Regions from separate parts of the Streptomyces sp. NPDC005302 genome, predicted to be linked through region 2. Evidence: riboswitches for the same ligand, from Rfam matches in the RefSeq annotation. Region 2 holds a riboswitch; each other region holds the start of a gene.
The links. Region 2 has a riboswitch for cyclic di-AMP ahead of ABZT74_RS17700 (NlpC/P60 family protein). Riboswitches for the same ligand answer to the same signal wherever they lie in the genome.

Region 1: another riboswitch for cyclic di-AMP. It lies ahead of ABZT74_RS26895 (LysM peptidoglycan-binding domain-containing protein); the one in region 2 lies ahead of ABZT74_RS17700 (NlpC/P60 family protein).
Region 3: another riboswitch for cyclic di-AMP. It lies ahead of ABZT74_RS02585 (transglycosylase family protein); the one in region 2 lies ahead of ABZT74_RS17700 (NlpC/P60 family protein).

Annotation. Positions count from the first base shown of each region.
Region 1 is NZ_JBEXGN010000021.1:32,726-40,247, reverse strand. It holds gene ABZT74_RS26905 (FAD-dependent oxidoreductase) at 1-104, shown strand, start outside; gene ABZT74_RS26900 (HAD family hydrolase) at 392-1,201, shown strand; gene ABZT74_RS26895 (LysM peptidoglycan-binding domain-containing protein) at 1,454-2,182, opposite strand; cyclic di-AMP (ydaO/yuaA leader) riboswitch at 2,187-2,347, opposite strand; gene ABZT74_RS26890 (CocE/NonD family hydrolase) at 2,885-4,882, opposite strand; partial or broken gene ABZT74_RS26885 (oligopeptide:H+ symporter) at 4,893-5,916, opposite strand; gene ABZT74_RS26880 (polyprenyl synthetase family protein) at 6,259-7,269, shown strand.
Region 2 is NZ_JBEXGN010000010.1:199,810-207,331, reverse strand. It holds gene ABZT74_RS17730 (MarR family transcriptional regulator) at 54-509, shown strand; gene ABZT74_RS17725 (3'-5' exonuclease) at 585-1,151, shown strand; gene ABZT74_RS17720 (beta-glucanase) at 1,404-2,102, shown strand; gene ABZT74_RS17715 (hypothetical protein) at 2,250-2,423, shown strand; gene ABZT74_RS17710 (alpha/beta fold hydrolase) at 2,875-3,621, shown strand; gene ABZT74_RS17705 (hypothetical protein) at 3,666-3,890, opposite strand; cyclic di-AMP (ydaO/yuaA leader) riboswitch at 4,354-4,525, shown strand; gene ABZT74_RS17700 (NlpC/P60 family protein) at 4,534-5,955, shown strand; gene ABZT74_RS17695 (hypothetical protein) at 6,022-6,339, opposite strand; gene ABZT74_RS17690 (PadR family transcriptional regulator) at 6,507-7,037, shown strand; gene ABZT74_RS17685 (DUF2306 domain-containing protein) at 7,123-7,522, shown strand, end outside.
Region 3 is NZ_JBEXGN010000002.1:36,277-43,798, forward strand. It holds gene ABZT74_RS02565 (Ppx/GppA phosphatase family protein) at 1-861, opposite strand, end outside; gene ABZT74_RS02570 (DUF501 domain-containing protein) at 858-1,427, opposite strand; gene ABZT74_RS02575 (septum formation initiator family protein) at 1,468-1,944, opposite strand; gene eno (phosphopyruvate hydratase) at 2,070-3,356, opposite strand; gene ABZT74_RS02585 (transglycosylase family protein) at 3,700-4,407, opposite strand; cyclic di-AMP (ydaO/yuaA leader) riboswitch at 4,412-4,603, opposite strand; gene ABZT74_RS02590 (transglycosylase family protein) at 4,787-5,767, opposite strand; gene ABZT74_RS02595 (cytochrome P450) at 6,028-7,299, opposite strand; gene ABZT74_RS02600 (globin domain-containing protein) at 7,456-7,522, shown strand, end outside.

The DNA.
Region 1 (7,522 bases), on a different contig from region 2:
GCCTGCCGGCGGCGTCCTCGTACGGTCCGGTGATGCGCTTCGTGTGCGGCACGGAGTTCGCCTCCCCGCGGCTCGCCAAGCACCTGGCGGCCGCGCACGGGTGAGCCACCGGATCACTGGCCCCACCGGGCAACCCGTCCGTCAGGAATCCTCCGCGAGGGTCCGGGCGACCGGGTCGCCCGGTGGGGATCGGCGTTCCGGATCAGGGGTGTTGAGCCGTTGTGATCGTTCCTGTACGGGAAAGTCCGTCCGAGCGGAAGCGGGCCCTGCGTGATCCCAACCGGTCGCAACGCGCCTGCCACCGTACGGTGAACGGCGTTGCTGACGGGATACCGGACGTCGTCCGGTTCACGCCGGGCCGATGTGTCGTTCGATCCGTATTCTTCGGATCATGGCCGCTCCGACTGCATATTCACTCATCGCCACTGACCTGGACGGAACGCTGCTGCGCGGCGACGACACGCTCTCCGACCGGTCGCGGGCCGCGTTGGCGAAGGTGACCGCGTCGGGCGCCCAGCACCTGGTGGTGACGGGCCGTCCCGCGCCCCGCGTTCGACCGCTGCTCGACGAACTCGGCGGTGAGGGGCTGGCGGTGTGCGGTCAGGGCGCGCAGCTGTACGACGCGGGGACGGACCGGCTGCTGTGGTCGGTGACCCTGGACAGGGAGTTGGCGGAGACGGCACTCGGAAAGATCGAGGCGGAGGTCGGCCTGCTGTACGCGGCGGTGGACCAGGACGGCGTGGACGGGCTGACGCTCATCGAGCCGGGGTACGTGATGCCGCATCCCACTCTTCCGGCGGTGCGGGTGCGGCGGCGGGACGACCTGTGGGCCCAGCCGATCAGCAAGGTGCTGCTCCGCCATCCCTCCCTGTCCGACGACGAGTTGGCGTCGGCGGCCCGGGGAGTGGTCGGTTCGCTGGCGACGGTCACCATGTCGGGACCCGGGACCGTCGAACTCCAGCCATGCGGAGTGACCAAGGCCACCGGCCTCGCGCTCGCCGCGACCCACCTCGGCCTCACCCGGTCGGCGACGCTGGCCTTCGGGGACATGCCCAACGACATCCCGATGTTCGACTGGGCGGCGCACGGGGTCGCGATGGCCAACGCCCATCCGGAACTGAAGGCCGTGGCGGACGAGGTCACCCTCTCGAACGAGGAGGACGGGATCGCGGTGGTCCTGGAACGGATCTTCGGGTTCTAGGAGGGAGCCGGCCCGGGACTTCCGCCGTCGTCCCAGGCCGTGCCGTCAGCACTCCCGGTCCCGGGCGGGTGAGGCGTCGGGGCGCCGGACGCCGGGCGCGTCACCCTCAGGAAGGCGACCGCTCCGCGCACCCGGTCCGCCACCGTCCCACGGCACCGGTCGTTCCCGCCCGCGGGCCGGTACGCCACCGCCGGCGGACCCGAAGGTGCCGCCGGCCGGTGTCGTGCGGGGGCGCGGGGTGCGCCGGTGCGATCAGTAGGCGCCGTTGACGTTGTCGATCGAGCCGTACTTGTCGGCGGCGTAGTTGCAGGCGGCCGTGATGTTGGCGACCGGGTCGTAGGGGTCCATCGACGTGCCGGCCACGTGGTAGGCCTGGAACGTGGGGTCGATGACCTGCAGCAGGCCCTTCGAGGGGGTGCCCGCGACCGCGTTGGAGTCCCAGTTGTTGATGGCCTGGGGGTTGCCGGACGACTCACGCATCACGTTGCGGTGGATGCCGTCGTAGCTGCCCGGAATGCCTGCCTTGCCCATGATGTCCAGGGACTGCTTGATCCAGCCGTCCAGGTTGTTGGCGTACGTGGTGGCGGACGCCTGGGTGGCGGTGGTCTTGGCGGCCGTGGTCGCCTTGGCCGGAGCCTTCAGGGTCTTGGTGCCGACGGTCAGCGTGAGGCCCGTGCGGAGGTGGGCGGGGTTGTCGCCGATGACCGCGCGGTTCGCCGCGTACAGCTTCTGCCAGCCGCCGCTCGACGGGTACTTCTTCGCGATCTTGGTCAGGGTGTCCCCGGCCACCACCTTGTAGGTGACGAGCTGGACGTTCGGGACGACCGCGGTCTTGGCGGTCTTCGCGACCTGGGGGGTCGCGGCGTGGGCGCCGGTCGCGCTCATGAGCGGGAGGGCGAGGGCGAGTGCGCCCGTTCCGGCGGCGATCATTCCGCGGGTGATGAAGGTGGTCCGGCCGTGACGGTGCGTGCCTGCGGGCATGACGAAATGTCCTCTCCGACGCCTACGAGGTGAGCTGTCGGGTTCGGGCGGGAGATGCCCGGCCGCGCTGTTGGGCGCGGCTTCACCCCTAGCCGGTCCGGTCTCCCGGATCGGCGGCTTACCTGTGGTTCCCCCGCTCCTGCCGTGCGTGGGTGGGTGGGTTACCGGGCGGCGGCAGGATTAGGCGATCCGCTCGGTGCGACGAGAACGTATGCGACTGCACATGTCGGGAACAAGGCCTGATGTGGCGGTGAAGATCGCTTTTGCCTGTTTAGGGCGAGGGTGAAACGTCCGATTGCGCCGGAATTGAATCCTCAACTTGCCTTTGGCGAAGGGGGTGGCAAGGAGTGGGCAGCGGGTGATCCATTGGTTCTCGCGTGACTCAACTCACGCGCCCGGGGGTCATCAAGGCGGCATGCCGGGCAAGTCGGGCATTACGCCACCACTGTCCGGGGCGCGGAGAGTTCCGGGACGCCCGCCGGGCGGGCCGCACGGTGTGGGGGACGGGCGGGCCGCACGGCGTGCGGGACCGAGGCGGTGCCGGTGCCGGCGCGGGTGAACTGCGCCGCGTGGAGGCGGAGTTGACGACTCCCGGGCGGCTCACGGCCGAGTGGCCGGGCGGCCTCAGGCCAGATGCCGGGCGGCTCCAGGAAGGATGCCGGGCGGGGGCGGCCGGTGAACTGCCGTTCCCGCCCGCTTCCTTCAGCCCGCGGTGCGCGGGATGCGCTTCTCCCAGGTCCGGTGGAAGACGACCTCGTCGCCGTCCCGGCAGACGACCTCGTTCGAGGTGATGAAGTCCCGCGCGTCGCAGCTGATGACCGACGTCGTCTCGACGCGGGTGTCCCAGGGCAGGTCGGGGCGGTGCAGCCGGACCGTCCAGGTGGACCGGGCGCGGGCGGACAGCGGGTCCGACTCGTCGATCGTGTACGTCTCCCGCGCGTCCTCCGTGCACTCCAGGCCGTCGGGATACACGCGGGTGCCGCCGTAACGGGGATCCACGTCCAGACGCCAGGTGCCCGCGGCCACATCACGCAGGACCAGGCGCTCCGGGCGCGGCTCGTCGAGCGTCACCGGGACCACCACGCCGAGGGGCTCGGCCTCCTCCGCCTCCTCGAAGGTGATGGAGGGGTCCGACTCCCGCGTCCGTACCGGCAGTTCCAGGGTGCTGCCCTCGGGGTCCAGCGTGAATCCGGCCTCGGAGCCGGGCTGCGGCCAGACCCAGGGCCAGTACGCCGAGGAGACGCTCAGGCGGATGCGGTGGCCCGGAGGGAACGCGTAGCCGATGCCGTTCAGCTCGAACTCCACGTCCTCCGTGGTGCCCGGCTCCCAGGGAACGGCCTGGTCGCGGCCACGGCGCGCCGACAGGTTCAGGACGCCCCGGGTGACGAGCGTGGAGGCGCCGTCCGGGGTCACGTCGCACAGCCGGGCGATCACCTGGCCCCGGGCGGACGTCGACGTCAGCCGCAGGCGGACCCGGGGCCGGCCCAACACCCACGTCTCCTCCGGTACTTCGAACTCGAAGCAGACCGACCGGGCGTCCTCCTCGCGCTGGTCGGGCGGCAGGTCCGCGTCGTTCCCGAACGGGAAGAAGCGGCCGGCGTCGACGCCGGTGTGCTGCGGGGAGCGCACCAGGAGCGGGGCGCCCTGGAGCGCGTACGGGACGGGGGTCACCGACGGCGAGGGCCACGCGGGGTCGCCGACCCAGCGGCCGGGCAGCTCCTCGTACACGGTCGCCGGGGGATGCGCGTCCATCACGTAGGAGCGCAGCAGGGGGACGGCGAGCGCGCCCGAGTCCTCGTCCTTGAGCCAGTGGTCCCACCAGCGGAGCGTCTCCTGGAGGAAGCCGATCGCCGGACCCGGCGGCAGGCCCCGGTCGGGGTACTGGTGGGACCAGGGGCCGATGAGACCGCGTACGCGCTCCGGCGGCAGGTTCTCGACCAGGCGCAGCACGGTGTCGCGGTACGGGTCGTGCCAGCCGCCGACCGCGAGGACCGCCGCGCGGATGGCGCCGTAGTCCTCGCAGGCGCTGCCGTGCCGCCAGTAGGCGTCCCGGGTCTGGTGCGCCAGCCAGGTGTGGACGAACGGGTCGACGGCCTCCAGCCGCTCGGTCCACATGTCGCGCCACATCACCTCGCCGACGTGCACCGGGTCCGGCGGGCGGGCGACGAAGGCGAGCATGGTGGCCGCCCAGGCGTGCATGTCGACGGCGAGGACGGAACCTCCCGTGTAGTGCACGTCGTTGTCATAGCGGTCGTCCGTCGAGCAGACCGTGACGACCGCCTTGAGCGGCTCGGGTGCGAGGGCTGCGATCTGGAGGGAGTTGAAGCCGCCCCAGGAGATCCCGAACATGCCGACCCGGCCGGTGCACCAGGGCTGGGAGGCCAGCCACTCCACCACCGCGACCCCGTCGGCCAGCTCGGTCTCGGAGTACTCGTCGCCCGGCAGGCCCTCCGAGTTGCCGTGACCGCGCACGTCGACGCGGACGGAGGCGTAGCCGTGCCCGGCGTACCAGGGATGGCGCTGCCGGTCACGCGGTGCCGTCCAGTCGGTCAGCCGGTGCGGGAGGTACTCCAGGAGCGCCGGTACGGGCTCCTCCGTCACCGGGCGCCAGATCCGGGCGTACAGCCGGGTGCCGTCCGGGAGAGGGACGAGGACGTCCTCGTGAACGGTCTCGTAGGGGAAGGACGTACGGATGCGCATGCGGGTCACCTCAGTGGACGGGATGCATCGTGCGGCGGAGCCAGGGGGCGAGGGCCGTCACGGCCAGGCCCGCGGCCACCGCGATCGCGCCGTTGACGCCGAAGTAGGCGGGCTTGGAGACGTCGTCGTAGAGCTTCACCGTCTGGGCCTGGATGCCGTTGGCGAGCGCGAGCGACAGGAACCAGAGGGACATGGTCTGGCTGGGGAAGGCGGCGGGGGCGAGCTTGGTGGTCGCCGACATGCCGGACGTCTCCAGGAAGCGGTCCATGGTCAGCCGGCCGACGGAGGCGAACAGCACGGCGAGGACAGCGACGGCCAACAGTCCGAGGACGATCCCGCGGACGGCACGGCGCATGGTGTCCGGCGCGAGGGCGAATTCCGCGGACCGGGTGCGCCCGGCCAGGTGACGGCGGCCGGCCGCGTACTGGATCAGGCCGAATGTCATGCCGACGGCCGCCGCGGAGAAGCCCCGGTGCCGGCCCTCGTGGTCGCCGAGCCAGGCGGTGATCAGCGGGCCGGTGAAGGCGCCGATGTTGATCGCCATGTAGGAGGGGGCGAAACCGGCGTCGCGGCGCTCGTCGTCGGTCCGGTAGAGCTTGCCGACCATGGTGGCGACGTTCGGCTTGAGCAGGCCGGTCCCCGCGCTGATCAGGCCGAGGCCCGCCCAGGTCGCGGCGGCCGCCGGGACTGCCATGGCGTAGTGGCCGCAGGCGATCAGGACGCCGCCCCACAGGACCGCGCGGTAGGCGCCGAGCATCCGGTCGGCGAGCCGGCCGCCGGGGACGGAGACCAGGTGGACGAGCGTTCCGTAGGCCGCCGAGACCGACGCCGCGGTGCCCGGCGCCATGCCGAGCCCGCCGTGGGACACCGTGTCGGCGAAGGAGAGGACCAGGATCGCCTGCATGCCGAGGAACGAGAAGCGCTCCCAGACCTCCAGGCCGGACAGCGTGAGGAGCCCCCCTGGGCCGGCCGAAGAAGGCGGTGTCGTCGGCCGGGGGCGGGCCGGGCTCGGCCGCCACGGAGCTACGGGACACCGCCACCCTCTTCCGTGTACACCGGACCTTGGTACATGTCGTCGTATGTCGGCTTGTCTCAACTGATCATGAACATACCGTCGGCTCCCGGATACCGCCCGGGAGGAGGGGTACTCGCAGAGCCGGGCATACGGACGTGTATCCGTGTGTCCTACAGGTGTCATCGCCGCATTCCTCCCGGCGGAGTCGACTCGGCCGAGGGACGGTGGGCGCTCGTGGTGATCGAAACGTGACCGGATACGCTGACTTGAGTGATGGCAGCGACACATCGACAAACCGTGTCATCGACCGAATGATCGACCGAGTTCGCCATGTGATCGTCAGCAGACAGGAGAACCTCTCGTGACCGTCGTCGGGCCGTTCGGGCTGAGCGTGCGGGACCAGGCTCTCGAAGCCGATGTCCAGGCCGGATTGGCGGCTGTCGAGGAGGGTTTGCTCGAAGCCACCAAGAGCGAGGTCCCCTTCATCACGGAAGCCGCCCAGCACCTCGTGCGTGCCGGGGGGAAGCGGTTCAGGCCGCTGCTCGTGATGCTCGCAGCCCAGTTCGGTGATCCCTACGCGCCGGGTGTCGTGCCCTCGGCCGTGGTCGTCGAGCTGACCCATCTCGCCACGCTGTACCACGACGACGTGATGGACGAGGCAGAGGTCAGGCGCGGTGTCGACAGCGCGAACGCCCGCTGGGGCAACTCGGTGGCCGTCCTCACCGGAGACTTCCTCTTCGCCCGCGCCTCGTACATCCTGGCCGACCTCGGGCCCGACGCCGTCCGCATCCAGGCCGAGGCGTTCGAGCGGCTGGTGACCGGCCAGATCCTGGAGACCGCGGGGCCGCGCGACGGCCGGGACCCGGTCGACCACTACCTCGACGTGCTGAGCGGCAAGACCGGCTCGCTGGTCGCCGTCGCGTGCCGCTTCGGGGCCATGATGTCGGGCGCCGACGAGACGGTCGTCGACGTGCTGACGCAGTACGGCGAGCGCCTCGGCGTCGCCTTCCAGCTCGCGGACGACGTCCTCGACATCGCCTCCGAGTCGCACGAGTCGGGCAAGACCCCGGGGACCGACCTGCGCGAGGGCATCCCCACGCTGCCGGTGCTGCGGCTGCGGGAGCGCGCGGAGCGGCTGGGCCTCGCCGAGGACATCGCGCTGTGCGAGCTGCTGGACTCCGACCTGACGGACGACGCGCGGCACGCGGAGGCGCTGACCCGGCTGCGGGAGCACCCCGCGCTGGAGCAGGCCCGCCGGGACACGGTGCGGTACGCGGAGGACGCGCGCTCCGCGCTGGCCCCGCTGCCCGAGTGCGACGCCAAGGCCGCGCTGGTCGAGCTGGCGGACGCCGTGGTGCACCGGGCCGGCTGAGCGGCCCACCTGGCTGTTCGTCGAGCGGCCCCCTGGCTGTTCGCCCGGCTGACACGGGCGTTCCCGGCGGTTCTGCCGGGCCGTCGGTGACCTGACACGCGGAGAGGGCGGCGCCCGCCCCGGTACGACCCCTACGGGTCCGGGGAGGCGCCGCCCTCTCGTGTCATACCGCAGGACTACGCGGAGTTGATTCCGCGGGCTGACGCTTCCATCGCGCGGATTTGGTCATATGGAGAGCACCACTCCTCACCGG
Region 2 (7,522 bases):
CGCGCCCATCCGTGCGACGCGCGGCCCGTGCGAGAGCGGAGGCGACAGGCGCGATGGTCAGGCCCACACATGAGGTCGAGTACGAGCAGATGCTGCTGAGCCGCCACGGCCTGATGCACCAGAAGGGCGGCCGGACCAAGGACGGCGTCCTGGAGCGCAGCGCGTACATCCTGCTCAGCCGCATCCGCGTCCAGGGGCCGATGTCGATCGGTGAACTGAGTGACGCCTTCGGGCTCGACGCCTCCACCCTCAACCGGCAGACCGCGGCCGCCATGCGTGCCGGTCTCGTCGACCGCATCCCCGACCCCGGCGGCGGCATGGCCCGCAAGTTCCGTATCACGGAGGAGGGTTCACGCCTCCTGGACCAGGAGCGGCAGGGTCTCATCAGCTCCCTGGACCGGGTCATGGCCGAATGGTCGGAGCCGGACATCGCCGCGTTCGCGTCGTACCTGCGGCGCTTCAACGCCGACATCGAGCGCATCGGCGGTCGTCGCTGGCCGCGTCCCTGACCGGACCGCCGGCCGGGGGACGGCCACCGGAAAATCCGGTGACCCGCCGGCCCGGCACCCCCTAGCCTCACCCGCATGGACAGGACCGGGGGACTGCTGAACGTCGTCGATGTCGAGGCGACGTGCTGGGAAGGAACGCCGCCGCCCGGTGCCGTGAGCGAGATCATCGAGATCGGCCTGACGGTCGTCGACCTGGAGCGGGGCGTACGACGGGCGAGGCACCGGCTGCTGGTGCGGCCCGCCCGGTCCACCGTGAGCGCCTTCTGCACGGAGCTGACGGGGCTGACCCAGGACGAGGTCGACCAGGGGGCCGATTTCGCCGACGCCTGCCGTGAGTTGGCCGCGCGACACCACGCGGGGGAGCGGCCGTGGGCGAGTTGGGGCGACTACGACCGCCACCAGTTCACCCGCCAGTGCGCCGCCGCCGACACGCGCTACCCGTTCGGTCACCGGCACACGAACGCCAAGGCCGTCTTCGCCGCCGCGCACGGTCTGCGCAAGCGGCCCGGCATGGCGCAGGCCCTTCGGATCGCCGGACTGCCCCTGGAGGGAAGGCATCACCGGGGCGAGGACGACGCCTGGAACATCGCCGCGCTGGTTCTCCGCCTCGCCGAGCGGGGCGCCTGGCCGGACGTTCCCTAGGCCCGCGACACCACGGCGAGGACCCTTGCCGTACCGGCTCGCCGCCCGCCGGTCCGGCGCCGACGATCGCGGTTCCGGCGCCCGCGCGGCGACGGGGCGGCCCGCCCGCGACGCGACCCCGCCGGGGCAGGGCGTCCGGCCCGTTCACTCCCAAGGGTTGTTTCCCGGCAGGTCCACGTGAACGGCGTGTGAGGCGGGTCTGCCGGGGGAGAACCTGGCCCGTACGTGAACGCCGTCGCCGAGGAGCCCCGCGTGTCCGATGTCGTCTTCACCGCGGATTTCGCCTCCACCCGTCAATGGGTCGCGGGCCGTTCGTGGGCCTATCCCGACGGCGGCCCGGTCAACCCGGGCGATGACAAGCTCGACCACCTGGTGGCCGACCCCGCCTACTGCCGAACGGGGGTCTTCCGTGCCACCCGCCGCTCCGACGGGGCGTGGGACGCGGGGCTCCTCACCACCGAGGGCAGCGAGGACGCGTTCATGGTCCGCACGGGGGACGTGCTGGAGGCCCGGGTCAGACTGCCCACGGCCCTCGGCGCGTGGCCGGCCATCTGGACGTGGCGGGACGGCGGCCAGGAGATCGACGTCTTCGAGTACCACCCCGACAACCCCGACCTGCTCGAACTCTCCAACCACGTCCGGGAAACCCATCACTACTACCGTGATGAGGCGGTTCGGCCCGGGGCGTGGGTGGATCTCGTCGTCGAGTTCGGCGCGCACCACGTCGTGTGGTGGGTGAACGGCGTCCGGGCCTTCGCCGACCGGCGCGGCGTGGGCAGGCACTGGGAGGCGTATCTCATCGTCAACCTGTCGGTGTGCGGCGGGCGTTACCACCCGCCGCCCGCTCCCGACGTCTCCGAGATGGACTTCGCGGTGGACGGCCTGATCGTCCGCAGGCCCGGGTCCGACGAGCCGGACGGGGTGGCGGTGGACGTCCGCCTGCTCGACTGACCCAGCGGGGCCGCCGTGGACGAAGTCGGTTGACCCAGAACGACATTGGGCCCGGGCGAGTGCATCCGGCGGGCGGTGTGGCGCGGAAGTACGGCATCAGTAGCGACGTCGCGTTCGTGCGCGTCGCACCGACAGGTGCCGAGGGCCATGACGAATCCGCAACCGGGGCGAGAGTCTCCCGAGGCCGCGTACATCGGTCACGTGGGCAGTTGCCGCACGTGTCGGCGGGAGTCGGGCCGCTGCCCGAACGCCGAGCGTCTGTGGCGGCTCTACCAGGAGTGGCGCGGCGGCTACGGCACCCGTCCCGGGGGAGCCGAGTGAGACCGTGTGAACGGCCCGCCTCGAACGCCCGCACTCGTCCCGCTCTCGCGACCGCACACGGCCCGGACGACGTGGGGGAGCGGTAGTTCCCCCTGCCACCCGCCTCCGGTCGAGCTGGACAGGGACGACCGGAGGCGGGTCCACCCGGGGTCGATCCGCGGCGGGCCGCGTGCGTATCCGGCACCCGGCTCCTCGCGCGCGACGGGACGGCTCCGGCACGGCGGCTCCGCCGGAGTCGTGCCGCCGTCCGTGACGCTCGCGCTATCCTCGGCGACCGCTCGTGACGTCGCGACGGCCGGGCCCGCACGGGTGCCTGCGTGTCCCTGCTCCGACGGGCGGAGGCCGCACCAAACCGTCGTCGCCTCGGCTACGGATATCCAGTGACCGGCGGCACAATCGCTCGTCGGCCTAGGGTGAGGCGTCGAGAACGCTCTGACGGTGAAGAGGTGTCATGCGAGGCTCTGCGCGGATGTCCGCCCGTGACGGACAGCGTCCCGGGGCGGCCCGGGCACTGACGGCGCTGGTGCCGCACCGGCTCACCGGCGAGAACGCGGGACCGACGCGGGCCGCGGTGCTGATCCTGCACGGGGGCAGGGCGGACAGCCTGGCTCCCTCCCGGCCCTGGCATGTCTCCGGGCTGCGTATGCGGCCCTTCGTGGGCTCCGTCACGCGGGCCGTGCCGGACGAGGACGTCTTCGTCGGGCAGGTGCGCTACCGCGTACGGGGCTGGAACGGAGCCGCCGCCGATCCGGTCACCGACGTACACCGGGCGCTCACCGAGCTCACGGAGCTGGTGGGAGACGTGCCGGTGGTACTGGTCGGCCACTCGATGGGCGGCCGTGCCGCGCTGCGCGCCGCGGCCGCGCCCCAGGTCCGGGCCGTGGTCGCCCTCGCGCCCTGGTGCCCGCAGGGCGAGCCGGTGGCGCATCTGCGGGACAAGCGGGTGATCGTGCTGCACGGCGACCGGGACCGGATCACCGAGCCCGCGGCGTCCTTCGCCCTGGTGCGCCGGGCCGCGAAGGAGGGCTCCTCCGCGAGCGCCGTACGGGTCGCGGGCGGCGACCACGCGATGCTGCGGCGCGCGCGGACCTGGCACGAGGCCACGGGCTCGGCGGTCGCCGCTCTGGTGTCCCGGGCCGACGGCCCGGACGGACGGCTTCCCGCCGAGGGGCCGAACGGCGAACCCGGCGTCCTCTAGGACCGCGTCCCGCCCCGCACGAGGCGGCCCCCGCCGGCCAGCCTCTAGACGGAGTCCAGCCGGTCCGCGGGATCGGGGCCGGGGGCGAAGGAACGACGCGAGCCGGCCGTCACGCGCGGGGCGGACCCGGGAAGCGGACCGCCCGTGGACGGATCCCAGCTGAGGATCCACTCGAAGTCGCGCTGCAGCCGCCTGGCTTCGCTCCGGACGAGTGTCGGTATGTCGCCGCGTTCGGAGATCAGTTGGGCGTAGATCGGTGCATCGTGCACGTGGGGACCTCGACTCGCTCTCAGGGCCTTCCGCGGGCCTTCCTTGCCTCGACGTTAGGGCCGCGAAGCCGACGCGGTGGTCATCCGGCCGGGTCGGCCAGAACCGGTCACGGCGTGACCATCGACAGCCGCCGATGTCGAACGAGCCGTCAGGGAACGCCAGTTCTGTTCGCACCCCGAATGGCCCGTTCCGGGCCCACCCGAAGCCCCGGTCCGCTGTGGAGACTTGGTGAACGGACCTGGGCGAAGGCGGACTCGCGGACGGGGCCCGCAGTCGAACGCGGTTGTCCCGACGGCCGATTCGCGCACGGGGTGTGCTCCCGTCGTCGCAGAGCGGGGCGATGCGATGAAGGTCACGAAAATGTATCGGACATCTGGGACGTGGATCTTCACACGGGGGTCACAACATGGCTAAGTTGACGACCAGGCCGCCCGACTCCCTCCGGCGAAAGCTCGCCGGGCGGTGCGGCCTCCGCCGAGTCCGGCCCGCCCTCGTGGCAGCCGGAGCCGGGGACCCACCGAACCTGGGGTGAATCGGCCAACCGCCTTACGAGGCACAGGCCGTAGGGCATACCTTCCGGAACCGTCCGCCCGAACCCGACAGCTAACCCGGTAGGCGGACGACGGAAGGAGTGCCATCCCCATGGCGCCGGAACGCACCCAGCCCAGTGGCGACGAAGTCCGCCGACGGCTCGCATCCCTCTACGACCGGGCCGAGGACGACACCGGCAACTTCAACGCCACCCGCGCTCTGGCGGGCCTCTCCTCACGCCAGGGCGACCGGCGCGCCGTGGCCCGGAGGCTCATCGACCAGCGCCCGGCCGGGGACGAGCGCGGAGGGATCGACACCGCCCAGAGCGACCTGATGCGCCAGTGGTTCGACGGGGCGCGCTCCCGGCTCGGACCCACGGTCGCGGCCGTCCTGCCCGTCGACCGGCAGCCCGACCGCGGGCGTGAGGCAGGCCGGCCCGGTGGAGCTGCGGGACGCCCCGAACTCCCCGCCCAAGGCGCGCGCGCCGTCGCCGAGTTGACGGCGGCGCCCGTACGGGAACTGGCGGCGGGCCCGGTCGCGGAACTCACCGCGGCACCCGTCGCGGAACTCACCGCGCGCCCCGTTCTCGAACTGACCGCGGGCCCGGCGTCCGAGCCGACGACCGGGCGCGCCCTCGCCGTGCCGGACAGCGGCTCCAGGGCCACCGGACCCCTCCCCGTGGTGTCGGCACCCGCGCCCGCCTCGGATGCGTCCTCCCCGCGTTTCCGCAAGGACCGAGCCCGGCGCAAACTGGCCGCCGCGCAGGACCTGCTGACCCGGCACAACGCGCTGCGGAGCGTCGAGGCGCCGGTCCCGTACCCGTCCGTGGAACCGCCCGCCGTGGAGACGGCCGTCCCGGCGGCCCCGTACTGGCCGGCGGAGAACGTGCCCGTGCCGGCCGCCACGTACGCGTACGCGTCGGTGGCGAGTGCCGCCTGGCCGGCCGTGGAGGCCGGGCACCCGCAGGTGGCGAGCGCCCCGCTTCCGGTCGCGGCGGTCGAGTACCCGCCGGTGCGGGAGCCGTGGTCCGCCCCGGCCGTCGACGACAGCCGGCGCCCGTGGCCGGCGCCCGTGAACGAGCCCGCGCCCGGGGCTCCCTGGTCCGCCGGCCCGAACCCCGGCTTCGACACCGGAAGCATCGCCGCCGTCGTGGCGCCGCCGGTCACCGGGTACGACACCCGGGCCGCCGAGGCCGTGGCGTTCGCCCGCGCGCAGGTCGGCAGGCCGTGCGTGTGGGGAGCGTCCGGGCCTGGTTCGTACGACCCCTCCGGCCTGACCCAGGCCGCCTGGCGCAGCGCCGGTGTGCTGCTTCCGCGGTCGACGTCCGACCAGGCGCGGATCGGACCGGCGATCGCCCTGGCGGGTGTCCAGCCGGGCGACCTGGTCTTCTTCCACGGGGACCTGAGCCACGTGGGCCTCTACGTCGGCGACGGCATGATGGTCCACGCGCCCAGCCCCGGGGGGCGGATCACCGAGGAGTCCGTCCAGCACGCCGGGCAGGCGGCGATCCACAGCGTCGTACGGCCGGTCTGAGCGGCGGGGTCGGCCGCGGGCATCCCGCGGCCGACCGGACCCTCGGACTCCCCGGCCTCGCCGGAATCAGAACTCGCTGTCGATTCCCGTGACGGCGGCCGGTCCCAGTGGAGCGTCGTTCTCGGACAGGCCGCTCTCGCGCAGCGCGCCGGAGACGAGCCGAACGGCCTCCGCCTCGGCGGTCCGCCGGTCCGCCGCCTCGACCTCCAGCCGGACCGAGAACGTGTGGTTCTCGTCCACGGTGAGCAGGCTCAGCTCCTCGGTCTCGCCCAGGTCCGTGTTCTGCGGGTCCTGAGGGCGCAGCCTGCGTTCCACGTCTGCGCGGGAGGCGTCCGAGACGCCGTGGACGAACGTCCCGGGAACGGTGATGACGTAGGTGGTCACAGGAACTCCTCGCGTGCGTGCCCCGCGGGCCTGGGTGCGGTCGGCAATGTGATCGCCCGTATACCCCGCATTGTGACGGCCACCCGCGGCTTCTTCGCGTCGGGCGCCCTTCGCGGCGTGGTCACGTGTGTGCCGTGCGGTGTTCGGGTGGCGATACGGTCGGACTCATGGCTGATGCTCGGTTGACCACCGCCTCGTTCCTCGTGCTCGGCGTCATCGACAAGCTCGGCGAGGCCAGCGCGTACGACGTCAAGGGCGAGGCGGCGCGCACGGTGGCGCCCTTCTGGTCCGTTCCGCACGCCCAGGTCTACGCGCAGTGCGACCGCCTCCTGGAGGCCGGCCTGTTGTCGCAGGTGCGCCAGGAGAGCGGACGCAACCGCCGGGTGCTCACGCTGACCGACGAGGGCAGGGCCGCGCTGCGCGACTGGCTGGACGACACCGCCTTCGTCCCGGTCGAGGCGCGCGAACGCGGCATCCTCAAGCTCTGGTTCGGCGGACGGCCCGATCTCCTCGGTCCCGTACAGCTCGGCGAGCACCGGCGGACCCTCGGCGACTACGAGGAGCTCGCGGAGAGCGTGGGGGAACTGCTGACCCGTGGACAGCGCGACGCCCTGGAGTTCGGCATCCGGTACGAGCGGATGATGGTCGACTTCTGGACATGGGTGCAGCGGCGGGACGAGGACGCGACGGACCGTTGACCCCGGCGCCCGGGCGGCCCTACCGTCTCGATAGTCCAAACGAGACTATTGATGGTCGGGTCGCGACCACGAACAGGGAGCCGCCGTGCGTCGTCCGACGGGCACCACATGGCGCCGGATAGCCGTCATCGCCGTCTCGGCCGTGTGCGTGGGATACGCGCCCGTCGCGATGACCGAGCTGTGGCCGTACGCGCGCCCCGGCGCCCCGGCGTTCGGCGAATGGATCCTCGGGCGGGTGGTCTCGCCCCGCTATGTCGCGGACGCCCTGGCCACCCGGATCGAGCCGTACCGCCACAGCCTCGTCCCGCTGATCGTGCACTCTGTCCTCGGCGGCCTGCTCATGCTCCTCGGTCCCGCGCAGGTGCTCACCGCCGTGCGTCGGCGGACCCGCCTGCACCGCGCCCTCGGGGTGGTCTTCGCGGTCACCGTCTACGCGTCGATGGCCGGCGCCGCGCTGTACCTGGCGCGGACCGCGCCCGCGGACG
Region 3 (7,522 bases), on a different contig from region 2:
CGACAGCAGGACGAGGGCGCCCGCGCCGATCACGTCGACGCGCCCCGGATGCATGGAGGGGACCGCCGCGCGCTCGGCGTGGGTGGAGCGCAGCAGCCACTCGGTGATCTCGCGGACCCGCTCGACGGGGATCCGCGAGTGGTGGATGGCCGCGGGGTCGTAGGCGGGCAGGTCCTGGGCGATCGCCGAGACCGTGGTGACCGAGCCCGCCAGGCCGACGAGCGTGCGCGCCTCGCTCAGCGGGACGGTCTCGGCGGCCAGGTCGAGGGCCGCCTCGATGTCGGCGCGCATGGCAGCGATCTGCTCGGCGGTGGGCGGGTCGGTGACGCCGCCGTCCCGCACGAGGTGCCGCTCCGTCATCCGTACGCAGCCCACGTCCACGGACCGCGCCGCGCGCACCGCGTCGGCGCCGACCACGAACTCCGTCGAGCCGCCGCCGATGTCCACGACGAGGTAGGGCTTGGCGAGGTCGTCGCTGCCCTTCAGCTCCAGGGTCGCGCCGGTGAAGGAGAACTCCGCCTCCTGGTCCCCGCTGATGACCTCGGGCTCGACGCCGAGGATGTCGAGGACGCCGCGCACGAAGTCGTCGCGGTTCTCGGCGTCCCGGGAGGCGGAGGTGGCCACGAAGCGGAGCCGCTCGGCGCCGTGCTCCTTGATGACCTTGGCGTACTCGCGGCACGCGGCGAACGTCCGCTCCAGCGCCTCCGGCGCGAGCCGTCCCGTCCGGTCGACGCCCTGGCCGAGCCGCACGATGGTCATCCGGCGGTCCAGGTCGACGAGTTCCCCGGTCCGCGGGTCCGCGTCGGCGACCAGCAGGCGGATCGAGTTCGTACCGCAGTCGACGGCGGCGACGCGGGTCACCGGCCGGCCTCGTCGACGGGCTCCGCGGACTCCGTGGGCTGCGCGGTGTCGCCGGGGAGCGTCACGCACGCGCCCTTGCGCCACCACTCCGGCAGCATCGCGATGGTCTCGTCGCCGAGCGGGTTCACGCCCGGTCCGGCGGCCAGCGAGTGGGCGACCAGGACGTGCAGGCACTTCACCCGGTCCGGCATGCCGCCCGCGCTCGGGAAGCCCGCCAGGACCTCGATGGCGTCACGGCGCGCGATGTAGTCCTCGTGGGCGGCGCGGTAGGCGGCGGCCAGTTCGGGGTCGGTCGCCAGCCGGTCCGTCATCTCCTTCATGACCCCGTTGGCCTCCAGCGTCCCGATCGCGGACGCGGCCCGCGGGCACGTCAGGTAGTACGTGGTCGGGAAGGGCGTGCCGTCGGGGAGGCGGGGTGCCGTCTCCACCACGTCGGGCTGACCGCAGGGGCAGCGGTGCGCGATCGCGCGCAGCCCGCGCGGCGGCCGGCCGAGCTGCTGCTTGAATGCCTCGACGTCGGCGTCGGTGGGCTCGGTGCGCGGGGTGGTCGGCGGTGGCGTTTCCATGCCGTGAGTCACGTGTCTTTCTGGTCAGTTCAGGGGTTCGTCACTGGTCGGCGGCGTCGGACTTGTCGACGCCGTCCCAGACGTTGGTGTACCAGGGGCGGTCGGCGGCGCCCTGGCCGGCGCGGGCCTGCTTCGCCGCGTCCGGGTCGACCACGACGTAGCCGGTCTCGCCGGGCATCACGTAGTGCAGCCGCTGCCGGATCTGCTGCTCGGCGTACGCGTCGTCCTGCCAGCGCGCCTTCAGGTCGCGCAGCTGCTCGACCCGTTGACGGGCCTGCTCCTGCCGGTGCTCCAGGTCGGCGACCTCGGCACGCTGGGAGACGTACTGCCGCATGGGGTACGCGAGCGCGACGATCAGGGAGCACAGGACGAGCGCGAGGAGCGCGGCCCGGCCGGTGAGCCGGGAGCGGCGGGCCTGCCGTTTGGTCTGGGAGCGGTAGACCCGGGCCGCCGTCTGCTCACCGAGCAGCTTGAGCCTGGTCGAGGTGGAGAACCGGTCCCGGTCCTTCACGGCCATGAGTCCCGCCTCCCCAGTACCGGCCCGCCGTGGTGCGGGCCCGTCACGTGCGTACGTCCCCGCACACGGTACGGGACCGAGTACGGGGACGTACGTACGACGCTGCCCAAGCGGGCGGGCGGTGCTCAGCCCTTGAAGCGGGGGAACGCGCTGCGGCCGGCGTACACCGCGGCGTCGTCGAGGATCTCCTCGATGCGCAGCAGCTGGTTGTACTTGGCGACACGGTCCGAGCGGGCCGGGGCGCCGGTCTTGATCTGGCCGCAGTTCACGGCGACCGCGAGGTCGGCGATGGTGACGTCCTCGGTCTCGCCGGAGCGGTGGGACATCATGCACTTGAAGCCGTTGCGCTGGGCCAGCTCGACGGCGTCCAGGGTCTCGGTCAGCGAACCGATCTGGTTGACCTTGACGAGCAGGGCGTTCGCGGAGCCCTCCTCGATGCCGCGGGCCAGGCGCTCCGGGTTGGTGACGAAGAGGTCGTCGCCGACGATCTGGACCTTGTCGCCCAGCCTGTCGGTGATGACCTTCCAGCCGGCCCAGTCGTCCTCGTACAGCGGGTCCTCGATGGAGACGAGCGGGTACGCGGAGACGAGCTCCTCGTAGTACTCCGTCATCTCGGCGGCCGAGCGGGACTTGCCCTCGAACTCGTACTTGCCGTCCTTGTAGAACTCGGACGCGGCGACGTCGAGCGCGAGACCGATCTGCTCACCGGGGATGTAACCGGCCTGCTTGATGGCCTCGACGATGAGGTCGAGGGCGGCGCGGTTGGACTCCAGGTTCGGGGCGAAGCCGCCCTCGTCGCCGAGACCGGTCGACAGGCCCTTGGTCTTCAGCACCTTCTTGAGCGTGTGGTAGACCTCGGCGCCCCAGCGCAGGGCCTCGGAGAAGGACTCCGCGCCGATCGGGGCGATCATGAACTCCTGGATGTCCACGTTCGAGTCGGCGTGCGACCCGCCGTTCAGGATGTTCATCATCGGAACGGGCAGCAGGTGCGCGTTCGGGCCGCCCAGGTAGCGGAAGAGCGGCAGGTCGGACGCCTCGGAGGCGGCGTGCGCGACGGCGAGCGAGACGCCGAGGATCGCGTTGGCGCCGAGCGAGCCCTTGTTGTCGGTGGCGTCCAGGTCGAACATGGCCTGGTCGATCAGGCGCTGCTCGGTGGCGTCGTAGCCGACGAGCTCCGGGCCGATCTGCTCGATGACGGCGAGGACGGCCTTCTCGACACCCTTGCCCCCGTAACGGTTGGGGTCACCGTCACGGAGCTCGATGGCCTCGAAGGCACCGGTGGAGGCGCCGGACGGAACGGCGGCACGACCCGTGCTGCCGTCGTCGAGGCCGACCTCGACCTCGACCGTGGGGTTGCCTCGGGAGTCCAGGATTTCCCGGGCTACGACGACGTCGATGGACGGCACGAGCATCTCCTTCTGGGATGTGACGCGAATACGCAGGGCTTGGCTAGTCCTGCGGGACGAGCCTAACCGGCCCGAGGGGATCGGCCAGCCGATCGACCATCCCTTGGGCAGAACTCGGGGTACATATTGTTCCCGATCGGAACAAAAAAGAAAGGAAAAACCCCGCCCCGGCGCGTACGGGGGAACACGCGCCGGAGCGGGGAGTCCGTGGGGACGGGGACCCTCGGTGGGGATCGGACCCGGAGGCCGGGTCCGCGAGGGGTCGTCCCGCAGCCGGGCGGAGCCGCGGGGCCGGGTCGTGGTCGCCGTCCGCCGAGGGCGACCACGTCCGGCCGGTGTGCGGCCTCACTCAGTGCAGGTGCAGCTGCTGGCCGGGGAAGATGAAGTCGGCGTCGTCCACGATGTCGTGGTTCAGCTTGAACAGCTTCTGCCAGCCGCCCTTGACGTGCTTCTTCTCGGCGATCGCGCTGAGGGTGTCGCCCTTGACGACCTTGTACTCGCCGTCACCCTTCTTGACCTTCTTGCCGGTCGGGGTGGTGACGGTCTTCTTGGCGGCCGGGCGCTCCTGCGAACGGGAGGCGGGCTGCTCCGACGTACGGGTGTCGGAGCCGGTGGACGCCGAGGAGCCGGAGGAGGTCGACGGGGCCGACGGGGTCGAGGGGGTGGAGCTGCCACCGCTGTACGCGGCGCTCGACAGGCCGGTGCCGCAGGTCGGCCAGGCACCCTTGCCCTGCGCGGCGAGGACCTTCTCGCCGACGGCGATCTGCTGCGACTTCGAGGCCTGGTCGGCGGTGGAGGCGTAGGCGGTACCGCCGTACGCGGCCCAGGTGGAGGACGAGAACTGCAGGCCGCCGTAGTAACCGTTGCCGGTGTTGATCGACCAGTTGCCGCCGGCCTCGCACTGGGCGACGGCGTCCCATTCGGAGCCGGTCGCGGCGGAGGCGTTGCCCGCGGCCATCAGCGGGGCGGCGATGGCGACACCGGTGACACCGGCGAGCGTGGCGACACGAGTGGCCTTGTTCGGGCGGCGGTGCTTGCCCTTGCTGGAAAACAGCATCGAGTGATCCCCTCACCGACGCCTGCGAGGTGAGCTGTCGGGTTCGGGCCGGTTGAGTTGCCCGGCCGCACGTCCCCGGTCCCGTCTCGGAACCACAGCGCGCGGCTTTACCCCAAGCCGTCCCCGGGGGTCTCTCAACTCCCGGTCGCGGCACTTACCTTGGGTCCCCCGCTCCTGCCTACGGCGCTTGACGCGACGACTGTTCCCGTACGGCCGCTGGCAGGATTCGGCGTTGCGACCGTCGGGGCCCGCTGTGGCGAGCGGTCACGACCGTAAGCAGTCGATCGCCTGATTTTCAAAGACGATCAGGGCTTCTGAGACTCATGTCTCACTCGCACCAAACCGGACATTCCCCAGCGAACCATGACGCGAACTCCCGCTACTTTTGCACCGTTTCGCTATCAACAGCAAGGCTCTGACCGGGGAGGATGAGGTTCGGATCGATGCCCACGGTCTTCTCGTTCGCGGCGTACAGGTCGGCCCATCCGCCCGTGACGTCAAGGTCGTCGGCGATCGTCCAGAGGCTGTCACCGGCGCGCACGACATAGGTGTCGTCGCCGGCGTCGCGCGCGTCGTCCGAGCCGCGCGAGGCGTGCCGTCCGGACGCGCTGTCGGCGCGGCTGTCGGTGGCGGCGCCCTTCGCGTCCTCGTCGGCGCTGCCGCCGCGGTGCCGCCCGGGCGTGGCGGACGCGTCGTCGGAGGGCTCCGAAGAGGTGCCGCTCCGGCCGGACTTGTCCGACTTGCCCGACTCGGACTCGTCGGCCGTCGCCTTGTCCGAGCTGTCCGAGCCGTCCCCGTCCTGCGAGTCGGCGGACTTCGCGGTGTTCTCGGTCACTCCCGGCGAGGCGGTTTCACTCGAACCGGATGAATCCGACGATCTGGACGATTCGGTGGAAGGGGAGGAACTGGGCGACGTGGACAGGCCGCTCGAACCGGAGTCGCTCGTGTCGTCACCCATGCCCGTGTCGACATCGACCTCGGCCGAGGTCTTGCTGAGCCCGGAGAGCGGGCCGCAGGTCGGCCAGGCGACGAGGCCCTGGTCGTCGAGCACCTTCTCGGCGACGGCTATCTGCTGCGAGCGGCTGGCCTGGTCGGGGCTCTGGGCGTACTCACGGCCGCCGTACTTCTCCCAGTTGTCCTGGGTCAGCTGGAGCCCGCCGTAGTACCCGTTGCCGTTGTCGGCGCTCCACGCGCCGCCGCTCTCGCACTCGGCCACCCGGTCCCAGGTGGTCCCGTCGGCCGCGCTCGCGCTCGATGCCCCGAGGAGCGGGATCGCGATGGCCGATCCGGCCACTCCCGCGGCGACGATGAGGGCCGGGGCCTGACGGGGGCGCCGGTGACGGCCGTTCCCGGAGAGCATGCGGAAGCCTTTCGCGTGACAACGGGGTGACTACGGCACCTACGGCGAAGTGACGATCGCCGGGGCCGCATTGATGGGTGAACGTATATGGACTCGAACGCTTGTCACAAGTCGATGCAGCGCAGATCACGTGAAGATCACAGATATGACGGCGTGTCAGTTGACGGCACCCTCCGAGACGGTCCGCGGGATGCCCTCCCGGTACCCGGGGATGCCCCGTCGACGCGGCGGCCCGGCGCCCCGGATGAACCGGTTCCGGACTATCCGACCGGGGTGAACTCCACAGGAAGCGTCCGCAAACCACGCATAATGAGCCCGCCACGCCACCGCAAATCGGCCGAATCTCCGGCGAGTCGGAGGTCGGGGAGCCGGGTGAGGAGGGTGGCGAGCGCGGTCTGCCCCTCCAGGCGGGCGAGCGGCGCGCCCAGGCAGTAGTGGATGCCGTGGCCGTAGCCGAGGTGCTGATTGTCACGCCGGGAGAGATCGAGGGTGTCCGGCTGCTCGAAACGCTCGGGGTCGCGGTCCGCCGCCGCGAGGACGACGAGCACGGGGTCGCCGGCGGCGATGTCCTGACCGCCGATCCGCACGTCCTCGGTCGCGAACCGCCAGGTGGCCAGCTCCACGAGCCCGTCGTAACGCAGGAGTTCCTCCACCCCCGTCTCCAGCAGGCCGCTCTCCCCGGCCGCGAGGGAGGCCTGGAGGCGGTCCCGCTGCTCGGGGTGGGTCAGCAGGGCGTACAGCCCGTTCCCGATCAGATTGACCGTGGTCTCGAACCCCGCGAAGAGCAGGATGAAGGCCATCGCGGCGGCCTCGTTCTCCGTGAGGTGCTCGCCCTCGTCGGAGGCGCGGATCAGTCCGGAGATGAGGTCCTCGCCGGGCGCCGGCTCGGCGGAGAGCGCCTCGCGCTTGCGGTGGATCAGCTCGGCGAGATAGCCGCGCATCTTCTTGACGGACCGGGCGACCCCGCCCCGCGGACCGCCGCCGTGCCTGATCATCATCCCCGCCCAGTCCCGGAAGTCGTCCTGGTCCTCGCGGGGGACACCGAGCATGTCGCAGATGGCGTAGATGGGGAGCGGGAACGCGAACTCGTGGATGAGGTCCGCCGACCCCTTCTCCGCGAACCGTCCGATGAGGTCGTCCGTCAACTCCTGCACCCGCGCGGAGAATTCGGCGACGCGCCGGGGCGTGAACGCCTTGCTGACGAGCCGGCGCAGCCGCGTGTGGTCCGGCGGGTCGATGTTCAGCAGATGCGTCATCAGCTCGGCCTTGCGCTCCCCCGGGATCCCCGTCCTGCCCTTCGCGTGCGCGGACTCGTCGTGGTGCGCGGGGTTCTTGGAGAGCCGCTGGTCGGCGAGGGCGAGCCGGGCGTCGACGTACCGCGTGACGAGCCAGGCCTCCACCCCGCTGGGCAGCCGCGTCCGGTGCACCGGCGCGTGCTCCCTGAGCCAGGCGTACGCGGGGTAGGGGTCGGTGGCGAACTCCCAGGTGAAGAGTTCGGGGGCGGGGCTCGCGGAGGTCTCGTGCTCGGTCACTCCCCGACGGTATCCGCCGGAGGCCGGCACGCAGGGGCGGGCCCGTCCCTGGGGGCAGCGCGCGGGAGCGGGCAAACACTCGTCCGGTTCGCCCTGGGCTGTCCGCACATCGGAGGCTGTTTGACTCGGCTGCTCGGCAGCTCCCACATTCACGCAGTGGACCCCGACATACTCAAGTCCAGCTTCGCGGTCGTGGAGCGGCGGGCCGAGTTCGCCGTCAAGT